One region of the Agrobacterium sp. 22-226-1 genome, then DNA from elsewhere that is predicted to be linked to it. Evidence: riboswitches for the same ligand, from Rfam matches in the RefSeq annotation. Region 1 holds a riboswitch; each other region holds the start of a gene.

Region 1 (4,134 bases):
CGCCGATGGCGCCGGCAATCAGATTGCCGAGCGAACCAAGATCGGAGTCCTTCACTATCTTTCCGCCTGCCGTGCCGCCTACCGCACCGCCGACGATCTGGGCCAATATCGAAGCAAGATCCATGTCATCCTCCTCAGTCGTTTCCCCGACCATTCGAGGAAACAAAGCCTCTTATTCATGTCTGCGCAGGTTGAACCGAACCGGCATGGCCGGCCTTCTCTTCCTCGCCGAAGATTTTCCAGATCACGGCCCCAATGGCGCCGCCGAGGATCGGAGCAAGCCAGAACAGCCAGAGCTGCTGCAGCGCCCATCCGCCAACGAACAATGCCTGTCCCGTGGAGCGGGCCGGATTGACGGATGTGTTGGTGACCGGAATGGAAATCAGATGAATAAGGGTAAGGGCAAGACCGATGGCGATCGGCGCGAAGCCGGCAGGAACCCTGCCATGCGTTGAGCCCAGAATGACGATCAGGAAAAACGCCGTCAGGATGACTTCGATCAGCAGCGCCGATACGAGAGAATATCCGCCCGGCGAATGTTCACCATAACCATTGGCGGCAAAACCGCCGATTTCAGCCCCCGCCTTGCCGGTGAAGATGACATAAAGCGCCGCAGCCGCGACGATCGCCCCCAGAACCTGCGCCACGATGTAAGGCACGAGGTTCGCCGCCGGGAATTTACCGGCAACGGTGAGGCCGACTGAAACGGCCGGATTGAAATGACCGCCCGAAATGCCGCCAACCGCATAAGCCATGGTCAGAACCGTCAGACCAAAAGCGAAAGCGACACCAAGGAAGCCAATGCCGAGTTCAGGAAAGCCGGCGGCAAAAACCGCACTGCCGCATCCACCGAACACGAGCCAAAAGGTTCCCAAAAATTCCGAAAGAAGTTTGCGACTCATAACACTTCCCCTATGTTACGACTGCATCAACTATTACGTGCAATTTAATCGTAGTCAAGCTAAATTGCATATTCGCGCAACGACCGACACGATGGCGGCTAAACGTGGCACAGGAAGAGTGTCAGACGCCTGGAAGATGGAGCGGGTGACGGGGATCGAACCCGCTTCGTCAGCTTGGGAAGCTGCTGCTCTACCATTGAGCTACACCCGCACCGCGCATAAGACATCGGATAGTTCGCAGCGGGTGTCAAGCGCCCGCCGGGGTCGTTATTCGGCGCGAAAATGCTTGGAGAGCTTCAGCCCCTGCGCCTGATAGTTGGAGCCGAGGCCGGTGCCATAGAGGCCTTCCGGTTTCTGCAACATGTGCTCGTAAACCAGCCGGCCGACGATCTGGCCGTGTTCGAGGATGAAAGGAACCTCGTGGCTGCGGACTTCGAGCACGGCGCGGCTGCCGGTGCCGCCCGCCTGCGCATGGCCGAAGCCGGGATCGAAGAAGCCGGCATAGTGCACGCGGAATTCGCCCACCAGCGGGTCGAAGGGTGTCATTTCGGCCGCATAGAGCGGCGGAACGTGGACGGCTTCGCGCGAGACGAGAATATAGAATTCATCCGGGTCGAGGATCAGTTCGGCGCGGCCGCGCGCATAGAGCGGCTCCCAAAAATCGAGAACGTCGTGCTGGGCCTTCTTGTCGACATCCACCACCGCCGTGTGATGTTTGCCGCGATAGCCGATCAGTCCGTTTTCGCCGAAACCCTTGAGGTCGATCGAGAGCGCGATGCCGCCACCGGTCACGTTGGGCGTGTCGCTGGCAACCAGCGTTTCCGTCTCGTGCAGCTTCAGCAGTTCACTTTCGTTGAGCAGCGAATGGCCGATGCGGAAGCGGATCTGCGACAGGCGCGAGCCGCGTCGCACCACGATCGGGAAAGTGCGCGGGCTGATTTCCAGATAGAGCGGGCCGGCATAACCCGCCGGTATCTTGTCGAATTCCTGCGCGCTGTCAGTCATGACGCGGGTGAAGATATCGAGACGGCCGGTCGAGCTTTTCGGATTGGCCGAGGCCGACATGTCCGCCGGCAGCGCAAGGCTCTCCATCAAGGGAACGATATAGACACAACCGGTTTCCAACACCGCGCCCTGTGTGAGGTCGATCTCGTGCAGGCTTAGACGATTGAGCTTGTCGATGACGCGGTTTCCGGGGCCGGGCATGAAACTGGCGCGCACGCGATAGGCCTTCGAGCCGAGCCTGAGATCGAGGCTGGCGGGCTGCACCTGATCAGCATCGAGATCGGCCTCGCTCTTCAGCTTGCCGCCCGCAAACAGCGCCTTGATTGCGCCATCCGCCAAAATGCCCGTGGTTCTGGTCATGGTCATCATTCCTTTTTACGGCGACAAAACCAAAAGGAAAGCATTGACGCAAGCCGGTAACGGCAGTATGGCAAGCTTATCCCGTGGTGATTTGGCCGGTCGGCTTGCAGCCACGTTAAACAAGTGGCTAAAAAGACCGGGTGCTAGGAACCGGTCTGCTTTTGCGGCCGGTTTTTTGTTTTGAAGGTGATCACATGAGCAATAAATGGCGCCCGGCAACCCAGCTCGTTCACGGCGGTACGCTACGCTCCCCTTACGGTGAAACGTCGGAAGCGATCTATCTGACCCAGGGTTTCGTCTATGAAAACTCCGAAGCCGCCGAAGCGCGCTTCAAGGGTGAAACGGATGGGTTCATCTACGCCCGCTATGCGAGCCCGACCAATGACATGTTCGAAAAGCGCATGTGCCTGCTGGAAGGCGCTGAAGACGCCCGCGCACTTGCCTCTGGCATGGCCGCCGTCACCGCCGCCATCATGTGCCAGCTGCGCGCCGGCGACCATATCGTTGCTGCCCGCGCCCTCTTCGGCTCCTGCCGCTGGGTGGTCGAAACGCTCGCGCCGAAATACGGCATCGAATGCACGCTGATCGACGGTCGCGATCTCGGCAACTGGGAAAAGGCGATCCAGCCGAACACCAGGCTGTTCTTCCTCGAAAGCCCGACCAATCCGACGCTTGAAATCATCGATATTGCCGGCGTGGCGAAGCTCGCCAACCAGATCGGTGCGAAGGTGGTGGTCGACAACGTCTTCGCCACACCGCTTTTCCAGAAGCCGCTCGAACTCGGCGCCCATATCGTCGTTTATTCGGCAACCAAACATATTGACGGCCAGGGCCGCTGCCTTGGCGGCGTGATCCTTTCCGACAAGAAGTGGATCGAAGAAGAGCTGCAGGATTACTTCCGCCATACCGGCCCGGCCATGTCGCCTTTCAATGCCTGGACGCTTCTGAAAGGCATCGAGACCCTGCCGCTGCGCGTCAAACAGCAGACGACCAATGCCGGCAAAATCGCCGATTTTCTCGCCGATAGCGGCAAGGTCGCCAAGGTCATCTATCCCGGCCGCGCCGATCACCCGCAGGCCGATATCATCGCCCGGCAGATGTCCGGCGGTTCAACGCTGGTGGCTTTCGAACTGAAGGGTGGCAAGGAAGCAGCCTTCAAGCTGCAGAACGCGCTTGAGATCGTGAAGATTTCCAACAATCTCGGCGATGCCAAGAGCCTCATCACCCACCCCGGCACGACGACGCACAAGAACCTCACCGACGAGGCGCGTGCCGAACTCGGCATTTCCGGCGGCACGCTGCGCCTCTCCTGCGGCATTGAGGATACCGACGATCTGCTGGAGGATCTGGCGAAGGGTCTGGCGGCCGTTTCGGCCTGAAAATTCAATCTGCAAAGCGCCATGGCCTGACCGCGTGTCGGGCCATGGTTCGCCTGCACGGTCCAAAAAGACCGCTTCAGGCAACCAATATTTACCTTTACCGTTATCCCTAACGGTGGAAAACAGCGCAACAGGAGACGCCTCCTGCCCGTCAAGTCATTCATTTTCTTGACGATAGCCAGAGCCTATAGTGTAGGATGCGGCGGCAGGCATAATATCGAGGTGTGGCGCGTATGTATCGTGCTCTGACAAGGGATATCGAGGTAACGGTCGATCCGTATTATCTCGAGGAACAATCCGACCCGGATGACGATCGTTACGTCTGGGGCTACAAAGTCGTGATCGCGAACAATTCCGATATTCCGGTTACCCTCGTCAATCGCTATTGGCACATCACCGATCAGAACGGACAGGTGGATGAAGTCTACGGGCCGGGCGTCGTGGGTGAGAAGCCGCATCTGAAACCGGGCGACAGCTACGAATATTCC
Region 2 (4,134 bases), on a different contig from region 1:
CCGCTATCGGGCTCCAGCTGCCCGGTGAGCATCTTCAGAAGCGTGGTTTTACCGGCGCCATTCGGGCCGACGAAACCGATGCAATCGCCGCGATGGACGCGCAGCGAAAACGGCGCGACGATCACGCGCTCGCCATAAGCCTTGGTGATGCTGTCTGCCTCGATAACCAGCTTGCCGGATTCCCGCCCTTCCGTGACGGTCGCCTGCACCGTGCCCTGCGGCCCCTTATGGCCGCGATATTCCGCCCGCATGGCCTGAAGCTCGCCGACGCGGCGCATGTTGCGCTTGCGCCTTGCGGTCACGCCATAACGCATCCAGTGCTCTTCACGCTCGATGGCCTTGCCTAGCTTGTGCTGTTCCAGTTCTTCCTCTTCCAGCACCTTGTCGCGCCATTCCTCGAAATGGGCGAAACCGCGATTGAGACGCCGGGACTGGCCACGATCCAGCCAGACGGTCGAGGTCGAGACCTTTTCGAGAAAACGCCTGTCATGCGAAATCAGCACCAGCGCGCTGCGCGTCTGCTGCAGCTCGCTTTCAAGCCATTCGATGGTGGGCAGATCGAGATGGTTGGTCGGTTCGTCCAGCATCAGGATATCGGGTTCCGGCGCCATGACGCGGGCAAGGGCCGCACGTCGCGCTTCACCGCCGGAAAGGCTCGCCGGATGTTCCTGCCCGGTGAGACCGAGATGCTCCAGAAGATAGGTGACGCGATAGGGGTCGTCACCGGGTCCGAGCCCCGCTTCGGCATAGGCCTGAACCGTGTCGTAACCGGCAAAATCCGGGGCCTGCTCCAGATAACGGATGGTGGCGGCCGGATGCCGGAAAACCTCGCCCGATTGCGCCTCGACCAGACCCGCGGCGATCTTCATCAGGGTGGACTTGCCGGAACCGTTGCGCCCGACGAGGCAGATGCGGTCGCCCGGTTCCACCTGGAGATTGGCGCCATCGAGCAGCGGGGTCACGCCGAAGGTCAGCTTGATGTCATCGAGTTTCAAAATTGGGGGTGCCAAGGCGTCAGGCTCCGGTCAGATCATAAGGGCGGGCGAGCACGATGGCTTTTCCGCTTTTCAGCGAGAAATGCACGTGGCCGCCATTCGCGACATTGGAAATAGTGCGGGACGAACCGAAAGCAAGCGCGAAATCCTTCAGCGGATAACGCACATTGCCGATATCGAGCCCCTCAAGGGCGGTAAATCCGGCAACCGAAAACAGCGAGGCGGGCGGCAGATCGATATCCAGCGAACCGGCAAGCAGCGGCCGCGCCTCTTCTTCACCGGAGGTCAGCGTAACGTCGATACCACGTTCGGCGAGCGCCACCGCGTAAAGGAGGTGCTGAAGCGCATGGTCGCTTCTCGCGCCGCCAAGCGCACCGACAAGCACCAGCGAATGCGCGCCACGGGAGAGAGCTTCCGATACCGCGATCTCACCATCCGTCACCGCCTTTGCGGCCGGGTATGGCTGCCGCGCTACATCGGGCCAGGCCTCCAGCAACTCTTTGCTGGCGGAATCGAAATCCCCGACCCACAACTCCGGCGCAAGGCCAAGCGGCCCGGCATGGCGCATGCCGCCGTCGGCCGCAATCACACGGCTATCCGCGACCGCCTCTTTGAGACGATCGGTCACCGTGACATCGCCGCCAAGCAGAATGGTGAAGCGCTCTTTATCCATGCCCTGCCTTATCGCACCTCGGCCAAAAATGGAAAGCGGAAACCCGATGAAATCGGCCTATATTGATTTTCGCCGGCTTCGGGATTATGAAACGCCTCAGTGGTGATTTGCCGACCGGCTTGCAGCCACTTTAAAGAAGTCGCTAAAGGGTCGAGGAAAAAGGCAATTTCCTGGGACCGGTCGCGATTTCGCTGCCGGTTTTTTTGTTTTCGCAACGTTCTTTACGTGATCCGGAAAAGAGAGTTCGACATGCCGATCAAGATTCCCGATACGCTTCCCGCTTTTGAGACCCTCGTTCATGAGGGCGTGCGGGTCATGACCGAAACGGCGGCCATCCGGCAGGATATCCGCCCGCTCCAGATCGGGCTTCTCAACCTCATGCCGAACAAGATCAAGACGGAAATCCAGATGGCGCGCCTTGTCGGCGCATCGCCGCTGCAGGTAGAGCTGTCGCTGGTGCGGATCGGCGGCCATCGCGCCAAGAACACGCCGGAAGAACATCTTCTATCCTTTTACGAGACGTGGGAGGAAGTGCGCCACCGCAAGTTTGACGGTTTCATCATTACCGGCGCGCCCGTGGAAACGCTGGCCTATGAAGACGTGACCTACTGGAACGAAATGCGACAAATTTTCGAATGGACGCAGACCAACGTTCATTCGACGCTGAATGTCTGCTGGGGCGCGATGGCCGCCATCTATCATTTCCATGGCGTGCCGAAACACGAGTTGAAGGAAAAGGCTTTCGGGGTCTATCGTCACCGCAATCTCTGCCCCTCATCGATCTATCTGAACGGCTTTTCGGATGATTTCCAGGTTCCGGTCTCGCGCTGGACGGAAGTACGCCGCGCCGATATCGAAAAACATCCGAAACTCGAAATCCTGATGGAATCCGAGGAAATGGGCGTTTGTCTGGTGCATGAGAAAGAGGGCAACCGGCTCTATATGTTCAACCATGTCGAATATGATTCGACATCGCTTTCGGACGAATATTTCCGTGACGCGAATGCCGGCGTGCCCATCAAGCTGCCGCATGATTATTTTCCGCACAACGACCCGGAGCTCGCCCCGCTCAACCGCTGGCGCAGCCATGCCCATCTGTTTTTCGGAAACTGGATCAACGAGATATACCAGACGACACCCTATGATCTCGAAGCCATCGGGCAACTGGCCGCGTAAAGCGCGTCGCGTTTTATCGAACAGCATGCGACGCGCTTTCGTTTTTGTTTTAAGCATGTCTTTGTCCCAAAACCGCGGCGCACTTTTGGGAGACATGCTTTGAATTGCGGGATTGCGAATTGCCGGAAAATGACGCAACGTCCGCCCGGCAATTCGCAACATCAGGGAGAATGACGAGATGAGCGACGCGGCGGCGCGGGAGAATTTCGGTTTCACGGCGACCGGCGAAAAAGTCGAACGCGTCACCATCTCGAAAGGCGGGCTGACGGCCAAGGTCATCACCTGGGGCGCCGTCATTCAGGATCTGCGCCTTGAAGGCCACCAGCCGCCGCTCGTCCTCGGCTTCGACAAGTTCGAGGACTACAAATATTCCTCCTATTTCGGCGCCACGCCCGGCCGCAACGCCAACCGCATCGGCGACGGGCGGTTCTCGATCGACGGGCACGACTACCAGCTGGAGCTCAATGAAAAGGGCGTAACCCACCTGCATGGCGGCAGCGACGGCATGGGCAAGCGCAACTGGATGCTGATGGAACATGGCGAAAGCCACGCGGTTCTGCAGATCATCGATCCCGATGGCCGCGCCGGTTATCCCGGCAATTGCACGGTCACGGCCACCTATACGATTCTCGACGACGGCGTGCTTTCGGTGGTCTATGAAACGGTGACCGACAAGCCGACCATCGCCAATGTCTGCCAGCATTCCTATTTCAATCTCGATGGCGCAGACACCGCGCTTGGGCATGAGATCAGCATCGCGGCTGATTTTTACCTGCCCACCAATGACAAGCAGATACCGACGGGCGAAATCCGCTCCGTCGAAGGCACCGTCTTCGACCTGCGCCACCCGACGCCGATGCGGCGCAAGGAGAATGGCAAGCAGGTTCTCTACGACCATAATTTCTGCCTGTCGCCCGAGCGCCGCGCAAAACGCAAGGTCGCCCGCGCCTATTCGCCGGCATCCGATATCGCCCTTGAGGTTCACACCACCGAACCCGGTGTGCAGTTTTATTCGGCCTTCAAACTGGACGTTCCGGTTCCCGGCCTCGATGGCCGTCACTACGGCCCCTTTGCCGGTTTCTGCCTGGAAACGCAGATTTGGCCGGACGCCGTCAACCACCCGGATTTTCCGCACGCCATCCTGCGGCCGGGTGAAACCCTGCGTCAGGAAACCGACTATATTTTCAAGAAAGGCTGACGCGGCGCGCCGGGGTCAATCCAGCACGCAGCCGACATAGCCGCCGGAGGCACGCGCGCGCCGTTCGATAAGGCCGGCAAGCCGTTGCAGCC
Region 3 (4,134 bases), on a different contig from region 1:
GTTGTGAAGGAGCGGCGGGTGAGACTTGATTGTTCATGCCAGCATGATACCAAGGCAATTCCGCCTTCGGAATAACGACTGAACTCCGAAATGAATGATAATGCCTCATGATCAAAGGTGAAAAAGACAATGCGCTTTCAAGATAGAAGGGAAGCTTTGGAGTCCGAATTTGACGAAATCGACGCACGCCTGCTGACCGCTCTGTATAAAAATGCGCGTGTGTCGAATGCGGAACTGGCACGCCAGGTGGGGTTGTCGGCGCCCAGCGTTTCGGAGCGGGTCAGGCGGTTGGAAGATCGCGGGGTGATAACCGGCTATGGTGCTCGCGTGAATCATAGCAAGCTGGGGCTCGCGCTTACAATCATGATCCGGGCGCGACCTCTGCCAGGCGAGATGAAAAACATGATCGAGGCGCTCCGTGATACGCCTGAAATCGTAAGCTGTGACCGCGTGTCGGGGGACGACTGTTTTGTTGCAATCGCGCATGTTCGGGATGTGCAACGGATGGAAGCTGTGATCGACCGAATAGTTCCATACGGATCAACCCACTCGGCAATTGTCCAGTCCGCGCCCTTCGAAGCCAGATTGGGGGCGTTTGCGGAAGGGGGCAAAATCCTGCGCTGAGCTGTGTTTTCAAAGGTCATGTGACGGTAGCGCCTTGTCGGGGGTGACCGCGATAGACGCACGTGCATGAAAGCCTTGCGAGTTAGCTATAGGGCAGCGGCGCAAGCTTTGCCGCACGCGGGTCAGTTTGCCGACAGTTGGCAACGGTGGCGTCGCCTTAACCGATTTCTACTGATCTGCACGATAATGTGCCGACATGACCGAAGCCTCGCCCACCCGCTATAAACGCCACCGCTTGCCCGCTGAGATCATTGGCCATGCGGTCTGACTCTACTACCGATTTCCACTCAGCCTACGCGACGTCGAAGATCTGTTGGCGGAGCGCGGCATCGACGTCTCGTTCCAGACCGTCGCAGAATGGGCGGCGAAATTCGACTTGAAATTTGCTCATGAGCTCCGGCGCCATTCACGAGGCAATTTTGCCGACAAATGGCACCTCGATGAGATGGTGGTGACGATCAAAGGAAAGAAATGCTGGCTGTGGCGCGCCGTCGATGCAAACGGATTCGTCCTCGATGCCCTACTGCAAAGCCGAAGGGAGCAAGACAGCAGCGCTTCGTCTGATGAAAAAATTGCTCAAGAGCCAGGGCCGCGCCCCGCGCGTGATGGTGACTGACAAGCTTCGGTCCTATTCGGCCGCAAAGGCCGAGTTGATGCCGGGCGTCGAGCATCGCTCGCACAAGGGATTGAACAACCGAGCTGAGAATTCGCATCTGCCGCTGCGGCAGCGAGAGCGACGAATGATGCGCTTCAAGTCCGCGCGACAATGTCAGCGTTTTGTCTCAGCTCACGGCCAGATCGCCAATCTCTTCCTTCTTCACCGGAAATGCTCGACCGCCGCCGACCATCGCCAGCTTCGCGCTCACGCCATCTCGAACTGGCGGGAAATCGCTTTGTCGTTTGACGCGTGAAATTCTGGCAGAAGAGGCTACTGCATCCCAAACTCGGTTAAGGCGACGCCACCGACATCCCCTGCCGCGTGCTCCAGGGATCAGCGGCCTTCGCCAATCATGTCTAGTTCGTAGGGCGTCGTCTGGTAGACCTGATTGATCCAGTTGCCGAAGAACAGATGCGCATGGGAGCGCCAGCGGTTGAGAGGTGGTCGCGTCGGATCGTTCTCTGGAAAATACTCGTGCGGCATTTCGACGGGAACACCCGTCGAAATATCCCGGTCGTACTCCTCTTTCAACGAGGTGGAGTCATATTCAATGTGATTGAACATGTAGAGCCGATTGCCCACCTTCTCCGTCAGCAGGCACAGGTCCACATCGTCGGATTCCATCAGCACTTCGAGACCGCTGTTCGCCGGGATATCTGCGGCCCGGACTTCGGTCCAGCGCGAGACGGGGATCGCGAAATCGTCCGAGAATCCCGCCAGATAGGGTGAGGCCGGGTTTTTGTTTCGGTGGCGATATACGCCGAATGCCTTCTTTCCCAAGGTGTGCTTAGGGATGCGGTGGAAATGCCAGGCAGCAGCCATCGCCCCCCAGCAGATGAAGTTGGAGGAATGGACGTTGGTGGTCGTCCAGTCGAAAATCTGCTCAATCTCCTTCCAGTAGGTCACTTCTTCATAGGAGAGAAGCTCCACGGGGGTGCCGGTAATGATGAAGCCGTCGAACTTGCGCGACCGAACCTCTTCCCATGTTTGGTAGAAGGCGATTAAGTGTTCTTTGGAGGTGTTCTTTGGCTTGTGGTTGCCGATGCGTACCAATGTCAGTTCGACCTGCAGCGGCGTTGCGCCGAGCAGGCGGGCAAACTGTGTCTCGGTCCGGATCTTGTTGGGCATGAGATTCAAGAGCCCGATCTGCAATGGTCGAACATCCTGGCGAAGCGCTTTCTGTTCACCCATTACGGAAACACCCTCGCGCACAAGCACATCGTGGGCGGGAAGCTGATCGGGAATCTTGATGGGCATAGCAAAAGCTCCAAACGGAAAAGACCAGCGACATAACGCGACCGGTCTCCGCAAACTTTTGCTTCGCTCGGCCTTTTAGCGAGTTGTTTTACGTGGCTGCAAGCCGACCGGCCAAATCACCACGGATGGAGAGGTGTTTTTAGAACGAGGCTCCCTTCACGTCAATCGCCCTGTGGCATTCTTTGGGCTGAGATACTCCCAACTCGGGTAGCAGCATCATAGGTATTGTAAACTTGCTGAATGATTTCGTTGTGCGATGACGGCACATGACAGACCGTAATCACCTTTAACACCGCTTCGCCTTCCGGTTGAAATCATCGCACGCGCGTTTGGTTGTATTTCCGGTTTCCTTTTAGTCTGCGGATGGTCGAGGAGCTTGTTGGCGGCTCTTGGGATCATAGTCTCTCATTAGACAGCCCGGCTTTGGGCTGTGAGGTTCGGACAGACCTTCGTCATTGAGATCCTCAGCCGCTTTTGCCGTCGGCTCGGCGATAAATGGCACCTCGACGAAGACGTCGTTTCGATCCGTGGCAACAAGCATTGGCTGTTTGACAGCGTCGAGCTGCGGTCGGTCCTCAGACGCGCCGATGTTCAACCGTTCGAGAGCGGCATCGTTAAGGTCCTGTTGACGCGCGTCTAGGGCAATCGCACCAGTGTCTGTGGGCCCATCCTTCATTGCAGCCGAAGTCTGCATGTTGCCCGCGTTGCAGCAGACGTTTTCGATGAGGATATGGAGGCGGGCCATTGCCCTTGAAAAGTCAAGGCAAGACCTACTTAGCGCCTTGGCCTCAAACCCCCGGAATGTCGTCTTTGGCCGCGGCTTGGGCTTGGGCGATCTTCTCGAGAGCATCGGCGATGATAGTCAGGTCTTCCGTCGAATATTGTTCATAAATGGTGTTGAGGCGGCTTATCAATGAACCGAAGATCTGTTGGCGGTAGGCGGATATCTTCTGCTCGTTCACCGAGATCGCGATGCGCCGGGCGTCATCTTCAGCCTTGACCCGTGAAATCCACTGCCGGCTCTCTAGCCGATCCAAAATATTCGTCACCGAGGCGGGCTTTAGACCGATCAAATGAACGAGATCGCGATGCGTCATAGGTCCGGAGCGTTCGATGATGCCAAGCGCTTTCCAATCGGAAACACCAAGGCCAGAATACTCTGCTGCGCGCTCATGAAACATGACTGCCGTGTCACTCATGGCGCGGCCCGCATTACCCAACCGGCGCAATGCGTCTTTTCTTTGTAATGGTTGCGCTTCCCGGCTTGACATAGCGTATCCAATCAATTTTAATTCGTTCGATCGAACGAATTGTATTCCTCTTTTCAATTTATAGCAAAGGAGGCGACAGATGCACGTCATAATAGCCGGCTGCGGCATTGCAGGGCCAGTGGCCGCAATTGCATTACAGCGCGTGGGCATCAAGGCCACGATATACGAGCGGCGACAGGCCGAAGTGCGGGATGAAGGTCTGTTCTTGAGCCTGTCGTCCAACGGTTTGCGTGCACTTGATGGACTCGAGCTTATGAGGCCTCTCATGGAGGCAGAGTTTATCCCAACACCCAATATCGCTTTCCTGAATGCAGACGCGCGACG

Evidence for each region. A riboswitch is a leader RNA that binds a small molecule or an ion and turns the genes downstream of it on or off. The one in region 1 is predicted to bind S-adenosylmethionine.
Region 2: another riboswitch for S-adenosylmethionine. It lies ahead of metA (homoserine O-acetyltransferase MetA); the one in region 1 lies ahead of ACQZ5K_RS01805 (O-succinylhomoserine sulfhydrylase).
Region 3: another riboswitch for S-adenosylmethionine. It lies ahead of ACQZ5K_RS24195 (homoserine O-succinyltransferase); the one in region 1 lies ahead of ACQZ5K_RS01805 (O-succinylhomoserine sulfhydrylase).

Annotation. Positions count from the first base shown of each region.
Region 1 is NZ_JBNWCP010000001.1:363,271-367,404, reverse strand. Features, by position in the region: gene ACQZ5K_RS01825 (hypothetical protein) at 1-124, opposite strand, end outside; gene aqpZ (aquaporin Z) at 177-902, opposite strand; tRNA gene ACQZ5K_RS01815 (tRNA-Gly) at 1,040-1,113, opposite strand; gene ACQZ5K_RS01810 (2'-deoxycytidine 5'-triphosphate deaminase) at 1,170-2,267, opposite strand; SAM riboswitch at 2,341-2,419, shown strand; gene ACQZ5K_RS01805 (O-succinylhomoserine sulfhydrylase) at 2,462-3,646, shown strand; gene apaG (Co2+/Mg2+ efflux protein ApaG) at 3,880-4,134, shown strand, end outside.
Region 2 is NZ_JBNWCP010000005.1:183,115-187,248, forward strand. Features, by position in the region: gene ACQZ5K_RS11060 (ABC-F family ATP-binding cassette domain-containing protein) at 1-1,010, opposite strand, end outside; gene ACQZ5K_RS11065 (thiamine diphosphokinase) at 1,015-1,668, opposite strand; SAM riboswitch at 1,758-1,834, shown strand; gene metA (homoserine O-acetyltransferase MetA) at 1,918-2,844, shown strand; gene ACQZ5K_RS11075 (aldose epimerase family protein) at 3,023-4,042, shown strand; gene mtgA (monofunctional biosynthetic peptidoglycan transglycosylase) at 4,058-4,134, opposite strand, start outside.
Region 3 is NZ_JBNWCP010000020.1:61,224-65,357, forward strand. Features, by position in the region: gene ACQZ5K_RS24180 (EamA family transporter) at 1-37, opposite strand, end outside; gene ACQZ5K_RS24185 (Lrp/AsnC family transcriptional regulator) at 130-624, shown strand; partial or broken gene ACQZ5K_RS24190 (IS6 family transposase) at 821-1,535, shown strand; gene ACQZ5K_RS24195 (homoserine O-succinyltransferase) at 1,616-2,539, opposite strand; SAM riboswitch at 2,595-2,672, opposite strand; partial or broken gene ACQZ5K_RS24200 (IS6 family transposase) at 2,853-3,101, shown strand; gene ACQZ5K_RS24205 (MarR family winged helix-turn-helix transcriptional regulator) at 3,328-3,810, opposite strand; gene ACQZ5K_RS24210 (FAD-dependent oxidoreductase) at 3,890-4,134, shown strand, end outside.